Regions from separate parts of the Rhizobium sp. IY2 genome, predicted to be linked through region 3. Evidence: riboswitches for the same ligand, from Rfam matches in the RefSeq annotation. Region 3 holds a riboswitch; each other region holds the start of a gene.
The links. A riboswitch is a leader RNA that binds a small molecule or an ion and turns the genes downstream of it on or off. The one in region 3 is predicted to bind cobalamin.
Positions count from the first base shown of each region.

Region 1: it holds a riboswitch for cobalamin, as region 3 does, so the genes downstream of both, ACMUVN_RS20910 (CbtB domain-containing protein) here and nrdH (glutaredoxin-like protein NrdH) in region 3, are expected to answer to the same signal.
Region 2: it holds a riboswitch for cobalamin, as region 3 does, so the genes downstream of both, cobU (bifunctional adenosylcobinamide kinase/adenosylcobinamide-phosphate guanylyltransferase) here and nrdH (glutaredoxin-like protein NrdH) in region 3, are expected to answer to the same signal.

Region 1 covers NZ_JBLKNU010000006.1:327,464-331,701, reverse strand. Annotated here, with positions in the region: gene ACMUVN_RS20925 (sulfite oxidase-like oxidoreductase) at 1-282, shown strand, start outside; gene ACMUVN_RS20920 (hypothetical protein) at 267-899, opposite strand; gene ACMUVN_RS20915 (CbtA family protein) at 949-1,695, opposite strand; gene ACMUVN_RS20910 (CbtB domain-containing protein) at 1,809-2,018, opposite strand; adenosylcobalamin (AdoCbl) riboswitch at 2,032-2,174, opposite strand; gene ACMUVN_RS20905 (histidine phosphatase family protein) at 2,263-2,817, shown strand; gene ACMUVN_RS20900 (putative bifunctional diguanylate cyclase/phosphodiesterase) at 3,361-4,238, shown strand, end outside.
Region 2 covers NZ_JBLKNU010000001.1:911,281-915,518, forward strand. Annotated here, with positions in the region: gene ACMUVN_RS04455 (chloride channel protein) at 1-1,052, opposite strand, end outside; cobalamin riboswitch at 1,311-1,707, shown strand; gene cobU (bifunctional adenosylcobinamide kinase/adenosylcobinamide-phosphate guanylyltransferase) at 1,929-2,438, shown strand; gene cobW (cobalamin biosynthesis protein CobW) at 2,443-3,492, shown strand; gene cobN (cobaltochelatase subunit CobN) at 3,497-4,238, shown strand, end outside.
Region 3 covers NZ_JBLKNU010000023.1:20,203-24,440, forward strand. Annotated here, with positions in the region: gene ACMUVN_RS32735 (heavy metal translocating P-type ATPase) at 1-1,238, shown strand, start outside; cobalamin riboswitch at 1,478-1,704, shown strand; gene nrdH (glutaredoxin-like protein NrdH) at 1,985-2,206, shown strand; gene nrdI (class Ib ribonucleoside-diphosphate reductase assembly flavoprotein NrdI) at 2,220-2,624, shown strand; gene nrdE (class 1b ribonucleoside-diphosphate reductase subunit alpha) at 2,603-4,238, shown strand, end outside.

The DNA of each region.
Region 1 (4,238 bases), on a different contig from region 3:
TACGTCATGCTGACCAGTTATGACGGCTATACCACCAACCTGCCGCTCGCTGATTTCGCCGCCGAGGACGCGATCCTTGCTACCGCCTGGGAAGGCCTGCCGCTGACGCCGGATCACGGCGGCCCGATGCGCCTGGTCGTGCCGCATCTTTATTTCTGGAAAAGCGCCAAATGGCTGCGCCGCATCGAGCTGATGCCCGACGACGAGGCTGGCTTCTGGGAAAAGAACGGCTACCATATCTACGGCGATCCATGGCGCGAGCAGCGCTATTCCGACGATTGAGCCTTCGGCCGCAGGAAGTGGCGAAGCCCAAAAAAACCAAGGCCGAACAATGCAGCGAGCCCGGTCAGCGACGCCATGCTGGCTGGATGAAGTGGCACCTTGCCCCAGTGTGGCTTGATGACATCGGCGGTGTTGAAGGCCTCGCCGCTGAACCGGCAGGTGACGAGCGCAAGGCCGCGCCGCGTCATGTCGGCGTCGACGGCGGAAATGATTTCATTCGCGGCAGCCCTCTCTTGCGGCATCTCGCGCATCGACAGCAAGACCGCCTTGGCCGCCGCGAGATAGGCATGGGCGCATTCGTTGAACGGGCTTTCCTCGTCCGTCACGCTGCCCGGCACCCGGCCCCAGAGACAATAGGAATACTGGATCTCGGCATAGTTCAGGACGCGGCGGAACGGCTCGTTGGTATCGACGGCACGGGAAGCAAGGTCGATGATCCCACTGCGATAGTCTGCAATCACCGCCATCTCGCCATGGGAAATTTCCGGAATATCCAGTCCGGTATGGCTGCCGCCGCCGCTAGGGCTATGGGCAAGAGCGCTTCCAGCAACCACACAAAAAAAGACGGCGGTGGCAAACGCCGTCGACACGAGTGGTATGGTTCTGCTGCTTGTCATGGCCGCCCGAAAAGTTCAGGGCGCCGGCAAGCGGCGCCCTTCGATGCGTTCAGTGAAATGCCGTTGCCGGCCGGCCGCGTTGCCCGTCCTTAACGGCAAGCCGCTTTTCCGCCAGCACTCCGAAGGCAAGGCCCAAGGTTGTCCAGAGGATCACATGCATGCCGAGCGAAGTCGTGCGGAACCGCCAGAGGACCATCGCCGAGAAGTTCTCCGGCACCTCGTTGATCGGCGGCAGCAGATAGAGCACGACGCCGATGAAGACGAGATAAGCGATTCCGGCGATGATCGCGCCATTCCAGAGACCGAAACGCCCCGCGAGGCGGCGCGACAGCGCCACCGCGGCAATCAGCGCGGCGAGCGAGACGACGATCATCAGGAAGAACAGTTCGGTCCTGACGCCGATCGTATCGGGATTGCCCACCGCCGGCGGGTTGGCCGGATACTTGATACCGGGAACGAGGACGATCGCCACGAAGGCGGCAATGGCGATGACGGCCGAGGTGCCGCGCGCCGAAAGGCTGCTGAAACGGCCGTGCACGAAAGCGAAGGCGAGAGCGAAGAGCCCGCCAACGGCAACGCTGTAGGCCATGACGCCGGTGAAAAGGCCGAGACCGGCCTGCGTGGCGCGGCTGACGATTTCAGGTTCGGCAGCTTCACCGGCCGCCTGGGCACTCGCCTCCTCGAAGGCGATCGCCGCATCGACCAGCGGCTCGCCGAAGATATGCGCAAAAGCGAAAACGAGGATGCCAGCAATCAGGCCCGCGAGCATGCCGCGAAGCAGAAGATTTCCAACCATGTCAGGAACTCCCCTAAAGCATGTCGCGCAAAAGTGTGCAGCGATTTTGCGATAACGACATGCGAAAACAAAGACCTAAAGTGAGGCGCGAATCTGAAAGATCGCGACGCGCTTTAGTGGCAGGGAAAGCCGAGGAGATGACGGCCGTCATGCACGAATTCGTGCACATACATCCCGTTGAACAGCGCCATCGCGCCTTCCTCGGTGCCGACAAAATAGAGAACGATGAGCATCAGCAGGCCACCGAAGATCGCCCATGGCAGGATCTCTCCCAGGGGGATCGGCGCCGGTGCCGCGACGGGCGCAAAAGTGGTGTCAGACATGTATTCCTCCGGGAATGACGCGTTCAGTCGAAAGAGTGCTTGTGCAGTAGGGTCTGACTTCCAGCGCGAAGAGCTTTCGACACGCTGGTCACAGTGGCGCGACCGCGCCGGATTTCCACCGGCTTCCAAACCCGCAACAGCACGGTTATATCTGCACGCCGAAGAGACTGTCAACGAAACTTCACAAGCCGGCCGAGGGCCGTCCTGCGCCGCTACAGCCGCACTCCGGGAGATCAGAACGACCGTGAATACGCGCCTCACCTGGATCTGCCACGGCGCGACGATGGCGAGCCGCAAGGCCCTGTTCCCGCTCGACGAACCGCTGGAAGGCAAGGCGGCGGAAGAAGCCGACAGGATGGCCGCCCTGCCCCGCGCCGATCGCGTTGCCACGAGCCCCGCTTTGCGCGCCCGCCAGACTGTTGACGCGCTCCGCCTCCAAGCCCGGATCGATCCGGCGCTTCGCGACTGCGACCATGGCCGCTGGGCCGGCAGATCGATCGCCGCGATAGAGGCGGAAGAGCCTGAGAACCTCATGGCCTGGATGAGCGATCCGGAAGCGGCCCCGCATGGCGGCGAGAGCCTTCTTGATTTGAGAACACGCGTCGCCGACTGGATGGAGAGCGAATCCGCCCTCGGCGGCCATGTGATCGCCGTCAGTCACGCAGCCGTCATCCGGGCGGCGGTCGCCCATGTGCTTCAGGCGCCGCTCTCCTCTTTCTGGCTGAGCGACATCGAGCCGCTCGCCGTCATTCGCATGACCAGCAATGGACGACGCTGGTCTCTGCGCTTCCAGCATTAGAGCGCCGTGCGTCCTTTCGGACGCACAAGGACGCTCGACACTTTCAATCCTCGCATCGCGCTGTCCGAAAATCGATTCCGATTTTCGGACCGATGCTTTAGCGAGTCCTGATCATATCCAGCCTTACACAAGCAAATCGCGTCATCTCTGTTGAACCCGGTTTCGCGGGGACTACTTCCTTATCCCAAGGAGATGGAAGAATGACATATGATTGGAGTGGGGAGCGCACGCGGCGCCTGCGTTTGATGCGTGTCGCCACAGTCACAGTTCTGGTCGGTCTCATCGTCAGCGTCCCGCTGCTGATCGTCACCGCCTGAAGCACGAAAAAGGGCGAGCGATGCCATGGCACGCTCGCCTTCGTTTTTTCCGCACCTGCCATTCTGCCAACCACGAAGAGGGCTCGCTCGGCGTTTTCCTCTGGCGCCAACGGTCCCTCGACGGCACATCAGGAGGCTGCCGCCTCCGATAATTCGCCTTCTGGTTTCAACGAACATTTCAGACTTTCGTGCTACTTCCGCGAAGGGTGGAGATGGAGAAGGCGCAGTGCCGGTATTTTTCCAGAGCAGGGCCGGAAGGCAATGTGTTTCGATCGTCGGGTTCGGGATTACTCTCTGGCTCCTCTGCACCCTGTTGCAGCTTGACGACAGCCTTGTCTACTTCATGACCGGTTTCGGCGAGTACGGCGCCGACAAGCTCGTTCTGGCGCTCGGCATCGCCGGCGCCATGAGCTTCATCTATTCGGTGCTGCGCATAGCCGACCTGCGCAAGGAAACGGAACTGCGCGCCACCGCCCAGGCAAAGGCCGATTGGACCGCAACCCACGACCATCTCACCAAACTGCCGAACCGCTACGCCTTCGAGCGCAAGATCCTCTCGCGGCCGATCAAGGACGATGAGGCCGAGATCGAGGAGTGGGATCGCAACGTCACTCTCTTCTCCGTCGACCTCGACGGCTTCAAGAAAGTCAACGATCTCGTGGGCCACAAGGGCGGCGACGTCCTGTTGATCGAGGTTGCCAGACGCATCTGTGCACTCGGCAATGCCGATTGCGTCTATCGCTTCGGCGGCGACGAATTCATCGTCGTCGCCTTCGCCCTGACGGCGCAGCGCGAGGAGCGTTTTGCCAAGCTGCTGATCCAGGCGGTCACCCGGCCGATCCATATCGATGGCTTTGCCGTCGAGGTCGGCGCCAGCGTCGGCTACGACCGCTGGGCCGAGGGAGCCGAACCACTGGAAGACGCCGCCCACCGTGCCGACCTCGCCATGTATGAGGCGAAATCACGCGGACCGAACCACTATTTCGTCTTCGAACCTTCGATGCAGGACAAGGTGACCGAACGCGCCGCACTGGAAACCAGGCTGCGCGCCGCGATCTCCAACAAGGCGATCAAACCCTTCTACCAGCCGCTGATCGATCTGAA
Region 2 (4,238 bases), on a different contig from region 3:
GCGAAGAACAGGCCGCCCCTGAAGCCGGAGCCGATCGAGATCGCCGAGGCCAGGGATTTCAACAGGAAGAGACCGATCAGTGTCGGGATCGCCACCTCGCGGGAGAGGTTGAGATGCAGCGCGCCGTGGCCGGCCGAGAGCACCTGCGGCGAGATCATCGCCAAGAGCCCGACGATGACGCCACCGAGCGCCGGGCAGAAGGGTGGGGCGATCGAACTCTTGCGCGCCAGTTCCTCGACGAAGGAGACGCCCTGCATGATCAGGATACCGATGCCGGCGCAGAAGGCGCCGAGCAGCAGCGCCGGGATATAATCGGCCGGCACGACCGAGCCGAAGCTGCCGATATCGATGGTGAAATCACCATCGGCAAGCAGCCTTGCGACAAGGGTGGAAATGAGAGCTGAGACGACGACGGGTGTCAGCGACACGATCGTATAGGTGCCGATGATCAGCTCGAAGGCATAGAAGGCGCCGGTCAGCGGCGCGTTGAAGGCGGCGGCGATGGCGCCCGCCGCGCCGCAGCCGACGAGGATGCGCAGGTCGGAGCGGCGAAGCTGCAGCTTCAGGCCGAATTTCGAGGCAAGGCCGGCGGCAAGCTGGGTATAGCCGGCCTCCAGTCCGACCGAGGCGCCGAACCCGTTGGAGATCAGGTTCTGGACGGCAACGATGATGCTGTCGGTCAAGGATAGACGGCCGCCATGCAGCGCATTGGCTTCGATCGGGTCGACCATCGGCTTCTTGCGCCGTTTCGCCAGCACCAGGAGCAACAGGCCGAGCAGAGCGCCGCCGATTACGGGCGCGGTGAGCAGCAGCATCTTGTTCTCGATCTCGGATGAGCTCAGCCGCTCGCTATCGGCGATGCCGAAGACCAGCTGATGCAGCTCACTGGAGACGTAGCTCATACCGGTGACGGCGAGACCCGAGATGATGCCGACGACGGCGCCCGCCAGTGACAGGCCGACCTCGCTGCGGCGGGTCAGCGCCCGCAGGCGGCCCGGATCGAAGAAAACACGCAGCGCCCGGAAACGGCGCCGATCCAATTTCATAAGCATGGCTAGACAACTAGGCGGGGAGAGGCCCGGTCAAGGGCGGAGATGGTCGCGCAGTCCGCTTGCGACGCAATTGCGGCGAAAAGCCGGCGCCCGGGACAAATATTTATGACGTAAGCCTCTGATAAATGACGATATTTTAGGTAGACTAAGTCGTGTTGATAGGGTTGGGCCATCTGCTCGGAAGCTGACCGGCCGTCAAGGCCGGTTGACTTCACACCCCGGCTTGCCTAACCATCCCTCAACGGATGGTCGCCCGACCATCCTGACATAACGGATGGTTCCGGATCGGTGTTGCGCCCTTCCGGATGAAAAGGGAATGTGAAGGGGCGGACCCAAACCGGGCGCCTTCATCACAGCCGACCCCGCGACTGTAGAGCGGTCAGGGTCTTCCATCCGGCACCGAGCCCCTCCGGCCGGCGGCTTGCAATCATGCAAGCGGGCGGGGTGGGCAACATGCCGGAAAAGCCACTGGAGATGCATGGTGATCAACCGGGGTCGGACGCCTCTAAATCTACGAATCGTCCACCTTTTCACCAATGCAGCCGGGAAGGCGAGGATGATCCGCCGGCACGATCAGGGCGACCGGTTTCCGGTCTGCCCCGATCGCGGCCGATAACCGCGAGCCAGGAGACCTGCCATTACGTGCCGGGCCAGAAGCCCACACCTGGGCACTACGCCCGTTGCCAGCACGGAGGTTGTCTTGGCTGAACGATTGAATTCAGCGCGGCCTGGTGCGGCGCTCGCGACGCCTCCAAGCAGCCCTGCAAGAGGAGTGCTTTCGGCCGGTTATGTCGAATACTCGGTCCCCCCAGCAGTCGAAAAAGGTGCACTCGGAACAAGCCACGGCTACGCACCCTCCCTGAGGAGCGTCTGAGCATGACCACCATCTTCATCCTCGGCGGCGCGCGCTCCGGCAAATCCCGCTTCGCCGAAGCTCTCGTCACCGCGACCGGCCTCGACCGCCACTACCTTGCCACCGGCCGGGCCTGGGACGAGGAGATGCAGGCGCGTATCACTCAGCACAAGGCCGACCGCGGTCCGTCCTGGACGACGCATGAGGAGCCGCTCGATCTCGTCGGCAAGCTTGGCGCCATCGACGGCGAGGGACGCATCGTGCTGATCGACTGCCTGACGCTCTGGGTCACCAATCTGATGATGGAGGAGCGCGACATGGCGGCGGAATTTGCAGCGCTCGCCGATTTCCTGGCCGCCGCGAAGGCGCGGCTCGTTTTCGTTTCCAACGAGGTCGGCCTCGGCATCGTGCCTAACAATCGCATGGCGCGGGATTTCCGCGATCATGCCGGCCGGCTGCACCAATCGATCGCGGCGAAGGCCGCCGAAGTCTATTTCATCGCGGCAGGCCTGCCGCTGAAAATGAAGGGTTAAGTTCATGAACCAGCAGAAAATTCCTGCAACCGTCATCACCGGCTTCCTCGGCGCCGGCAAGACCACGATGATCCGCAACCTGCTCACCAATGCCGGCGGCAAGAAGATCGCGCTCATCATCAACGAATTCGGCGATCTCGGTGTCGACGGTGACGTGCTGAAGGGCTGCGGCGCGGAGAATTGCACCGAGGACGACATCATCGAACTCACCAATGGTTGCATCTGCTGCACTGTCGCCGACGATTTCATTCCGACGATGACGAAGCTGCTCGAGCGCGAACAGCGGCCCGACCACATCGTCATCGAAACCTCGGGCCTCGCCCTGCCGCAGCCGCTGGTCGCCGCTTTCAACTGGCCCGATATCCGCACGCAAGTGACCGTCGACGGCGTCATCACGGTGGTCGATAGCGCCGCCGTTGCCGCCGGCCGGTTCGCCGACGACCATGATGCCGTCGATGCGCGCCGCGCCGAGGATGAATCGCTCGATCACGAAAGCCCGATCGAGGAGCTGTTCGAGGATCAGCTCACCTGCGCCGATCTCATCGTGCTCAACAAGACCGACCTGATCGACGCGGCAGGTCTTATCAGGGTGCGCGACGAGGTTGCCTCCCGCACGGTGCGCAAACCCGCGATCATCGAGGCGAAGAACGGCGAAGTCTCGGCCGGCATCCTGCTCGGCCTTGGTATCGGCACCGAGGACGATGTCGCCAATCGCAAGTCGCATCATGAGCTGGAGCATGAAGACGGCGCGCCGCACGACCACGACGAGTTCGACAGCTTCGTCGTCGATCTCGGACCCGTTGCCGATCCCGCCGGCTTCGTCGAGAAGCTGAAGGCGATCATATCAACCCATGACGTGCTGCGCCTCAAGGGCTTCGTCGATATCGCCGGCAAGCCGATGCGCCTGCAGCTCCAGGCCGTCGGCAGCCGCATCGATCATTATTTCGACCGCGCCTGGGCTCCAGGCGAAAAGCGCACGACGCGCCTCGTCGTCATCGGCCTGCACGAGATGGATCAGGACGCGGTGAGGGCGGCAATCGAAGAGCTGGCATAAACCAATGCATCTGCTTCTGGCCCAGCAGGGAACGATCAGCGACGGCGAGGAGGCGATCGACCTCGGGCAGACGCCGGGCGAGATCCTGTTCCTGTCGGCTGCCGACAGCGAGCTTGCCGCGATCGCAGCCGCCCACCGCGACCGCGGTGGGCAGCATTCGCTGCGGCTCGCCAGCCTGATGAGCCTCAAGCATCCGATGTCGGTCGATACCTATGTCGAGCGCACGGCGCGGCATGCCAAGCTGATTGTCGTGCGGGCGCTCGGCGGCGCCAGCTATTTCCATTATGCGCTGGAAGCGCTGCATGCCGCAGCGTCCCGCGCCGGTGCGCTGATCGCGGTGCTTCCGGGTGATGCGAAGCCGGATGCCGGGCTCGTCCCTTTCTCCAATGTTGATCTCGACGATCTCAATGCGCTGTGGGCCTATCTGATCGAGGGTGGCGATGCCAATGCGCGGGCCTTCCTCGACTATGCCGCGGCGATGCTGGCAGGCATGGAGAAGCCGGCGCCGGCGGTGCCACTGATGAAGGCCGGCATCTGGTGGCCGGGGCGAGGGTTGATCGGGGTTGAGGAGTGGCGGCGGGTTGTTGCGGAGGAGTCTTGGCGCGTGGCTGCCTCTTTGTCCGGCAGGACAGAGGGGGGTACCTCAAACTCGACGGAGAAGATGGGAATCGAACCCGCACCCTCCCCCGTCGTCGCTATCAGCTTCTATCGCGCCCTCGTCCAAAGCGGCGAGACCGGGCCGATCG
Region 3 (4,238 bases):
CCCGAGTCGTCAAGCTGGTGGAGGAGGCGCAGGAATCGAAGGCGCCGACCGAGCGTTTCATCGACCGCTTCTCGCGCTATTACACGCCCGGCGTGGTCGTGGTCGCAGCATTGGTTGCCATCGTTCCGCCGCTGCTGTTCGGCGGGTCGTGGGGCGAATGGATCTATAAGGGTCTCGCCATCCTGCTGATCGGCTGCCCCTGCGCGCTTGTCATCTCGACGCCGGCGGCAATCGCCGCTGCGCTTTCGGCGGGGGCGCGGCGCGGGCTGCTGATGAAGGGCGGCGCGGTGCTGGAAACGCTCGGCAAGGTGACGATGGTCGCCTTCGACAAGACAGGCACGCTGACCGAGGGCAGGCCACAGGTGACCGACATCATTTCCTTCGGATTGAAGGAGGCGCAGGTGTTGTCGCGCGCGGCGGTGCTGGAGCAGGGATCCAGCCATCCCTTGGCCCTGGCTATCCTCAACCGCGCCAAGGCGGACGGCGTTCCCGTGCCGCCAGCCTTTGAGCTGGAAGCGCTGCCGGGCAAGGGTGTCAGCGGCAAGGTCGGCGGCGAGACGCTGGACCTGTTGTCGCCGCCGGCTGCCCGTGCGCTCGGGGCGCTCAGCGCGGAGCAGGATGCACGCATCACGGCGCTCAACGACGAGGGCAAGAGCGTATCGGTGCTGCTTGTCAACGGTATCGCGGCCGGCCTGATCGCCATGCGCGACGAGCCGCGCGAGGATGCCGAGGCCGGGCTCGCTAGCCTCAAATCGGCAGGCGTCAAGGCGATGATGCTGACGGGCGACAACAAGCGGACGGCGGCAGCCGTGGCCGGCATGCTCGGCATCGACTGGCTCGGGGAGATGATGCCTGAGGACAAGCAGCGTGTCGTCGGCGAATTGAAGCGCCAGGGCTTGATCGTCGCCAAGGTCGGCGACGGCATCAACGATGCTCCGGCGCTGGCCGCTGCCGATATCGGCATCGCCATGGGCGGCGGCACCGATGTGGCACTGGAGACCGCGGATGCCGCCGTGCTGCACGGACGCGTCGGCGACGTGGCGCGGATGATCGAACTTTCCAAACGCACGATGGGCAACATCCTGCAGAACATCAGCATCGCGCTGGGGCTGAAGGCGGTGTTCCTGGTGACGACGATCATGGGCATTACCGGGCTCTGGCCGGCGATCCTCGCCGATACCGGTGCCACCGTGCTGGTGACGATCAACGCGCTGCGGCTGCTTCGGATAAAGATATAAGCATTCCCCGACTTCATCCTCCGGCGCCCGTCACCGGCGGGATGTCCCATCGACGATTCGGGCCTGATCTCGAACCGAAATCTTTGGACCGGTCATAGGTCGGCTCCCCTCGTGGGGCTTCTCCACAGCCTGCTGTCTTTAAGCTTTGGTTATCCATGTTCTTCACAGGAATGTAGCGATTTCAAACCTGTCGTAACGCAATGCACAAACCATCCGTTGACGCGAATTTGGATTGGCGTACTATATCTAGTGTTCGAGGTTCCATCGATTCGTAGGGAGCGATGGCTAAGACGGGAATACGGTGCGTTTCGCCATGACGGCGCAACAACGCCGGAGCTGCCCCCGCAACTGTGAGCGGAGAGCAACTGTCCGATTTCAGGTCACTGAGGCATGAGGCCTTGGGAAGGCTGGGGCAGGGTGCTTTGACCCGTGAGCCAGGAGACCTGCCTCGAACAAAACGTCCACGGGCGGGGTGTCCGGAAGGTCGCGTTTGCATGGCTGCGGGGATCTCCGCATCGCGTTGCGCAGGCCCGAACCTCCGCCCCTGAAACCTTCGCATTGAGCCACTTCGGGGTGAAGTCATGTCAGTATCTCAATTCAGGCCGCCACCCGCGCAATATAAAGGGCACGTCGCGCCCGGCGGCTGAACGAGCCGCATAGCTGCAAAATACAGAGCCTTTTCGACGGATATCGAGAGATTTCCGATCGATGTCCTGCGTCCCAATCGCGTCGTCACGAGGAATACTATGACCATTACCGTCTACAGCAAGCCTGCCTGCGTCCAGTGCACTGCCACCTACCGCGCCCTCGACCGTCTGGGTGTCGATTATGACATCGTCGATATCTCGCAGGATGCCGAAGCGCTCGATCGGGTCCGCAGCCTCGGCTACATGCAGGCGCCTGTCGTCATCGCCGGCGAGCAGCACTGGGCGGGCTTCCGCCCCGACATGATCAGCGCGCTCTCCTGAGTGAGGACAAGCGGTGGGGTTGATCGTCTATTATTCCAGCCGATCCGAAAATACCCATCGGTTTGTCGCCAAGCTCGGACTGCGCGCGGCGCGCATTCCGACCGGTGGCGTTGACGCGTTCCATATCCACGAACCCTTCGTGCTTGTTGTGCCGACTTATAGCGGCGACGGCGGCAAGGGTGCCGTTCCCAAGCAGGTGATCCGTTTCTTGAACGATGCGGAAAACCGAGGACACATCCGCGGCGTGATCGCCGCGGGCAACAGCAATTTCGGCGAGACATACGGGCTCGCCGGCGACGTGGTCTCGCGGAAATGCCTGGTGCCGTATCTCTACAGGTTCGAGCTCATGGGCACGGAAGACGACGTCGCCAACGTCAAACACGGGATGGAACGATTTTGGACACGGGAACAACTCTGACGCGGGATGCGGGCGCAAAACCGCATAACACTTTTGCTCATCCCGCCGGCGAACGCCCTTTGAAAGCGGCGGAAACGCTCGACTATCACGCGCTGAACGCCATGCTGAACCTCTATGACGAGGATGGGCGGATCCAGCTCGACAAGGATCGTTTGGCGGCCAAGCAGTATTTCCTGCAGCATGTGAACCAGAACACGGTGTTCTTTCACAATCTGAGGGAAAAGCTCGATTACCTCGTGACCGAGGGTTATTACGAGCAGGAGGTTCTCGACCAGTATTCCTTCAATTTCGTGCGAGACCTGTTCGACCAGGCCTATGCCAGGAAATTCCGTTTCCCGACCTTCCTCGGCGCCTTCAAATATTACACCAGCTATACGCTGAAGACCTTCGACGGAAAGCGCTATCTCGAGCGCTACGAGGACCGCATCTGCATGGTGGCGCTGGCGCTTGCGCGCGGCGACGAGGGCCTTGCCCGCGACATGGTGGACGAGATCATTTCCGGCCGTTTCCAGCCGGCGACGCCGACCTTCCTCAATGCCGGCAAGAAGCAGCGCGGAGAGCTGGTTTCCTGCTTCCTGCTGCGCGTCGAGGACAATATGGAATCGATCGGCCGGTCGATCAATTCGGCGCTGCAATTGTCGAAGCGCGGCGGCGGCGTGGCGCTGTCGCTGACCAATATCCGCGAGGCCGGCGCGCCGATCAAGCAGATCGAGAACCAGTCGTCGGGCATCATCCCGGTGATGAAGCTGCTCGAAGACAGCTTCTCCTATGCCAACCAGCTCGGGGCGCGGCAGGGCGCGGGTGCGGTCTATCTCAACGCCCATCACCCCGATATCATGCGTTTCCTCGATACCAAGCGTGAAAATGCCGACGAGAAAATCCGCATCAAGACGCTGTCGCTCGGCGTCGTCGTGCCCGACATCACCTTCGAGCTCGCCAAGAACAACGAGGACATGTACCTGTTCTCGCCCTATGACGTGGAACGCGTCTATGGCGTGCCTTTCACCGAGATTTCGGTGACGGAAAAGTATCGCGAGATGGTGGCGGATGCCCGCATTTCGAAGAAGAAGATCAAGGCGCGCGAATTCTTCCAGGTGCTTGCCGAAATCCAGTTCGAGAGCGGCTACCCCTATATCACGTTCGAGGACACGGTGAACCGGGCCAACCCGATCGCCGGACGCATCTCGATGAGCAACCTCTGCTCGGAAATCCTGCAGGTGAGCGAGGCCAGCGACTATAACGATGACCTCTCCTACAAATATCTCGGCAAGGACATTTCCTGCAATCTCGGCTCGCTGAACATTGCGGCGGCCATGGATTCGGCCGATTTCGGCAAGACGATCGAGACCTCGATCCGGGCGCTGACGGCCGTTTCCGACATGAGCCACATCTCCTCGGTCCCCTCGATCGAGAAGGGCAATGACGAGAGCCATGCGATCGGCCTCGGCCAGATGAACCTGCACGGCTATCTCGCCCGCGAACGCATCTTCTACGGCTCGGAGGAAGGTGTCGATTTCACCAATATCTATTTCTATACGGTGACCTATCACGCGATCCGCGCCTCGAACCTCTTGGCGGTCGAACGCGGCACGAGCTTCAAGGGCTTCGAGAATT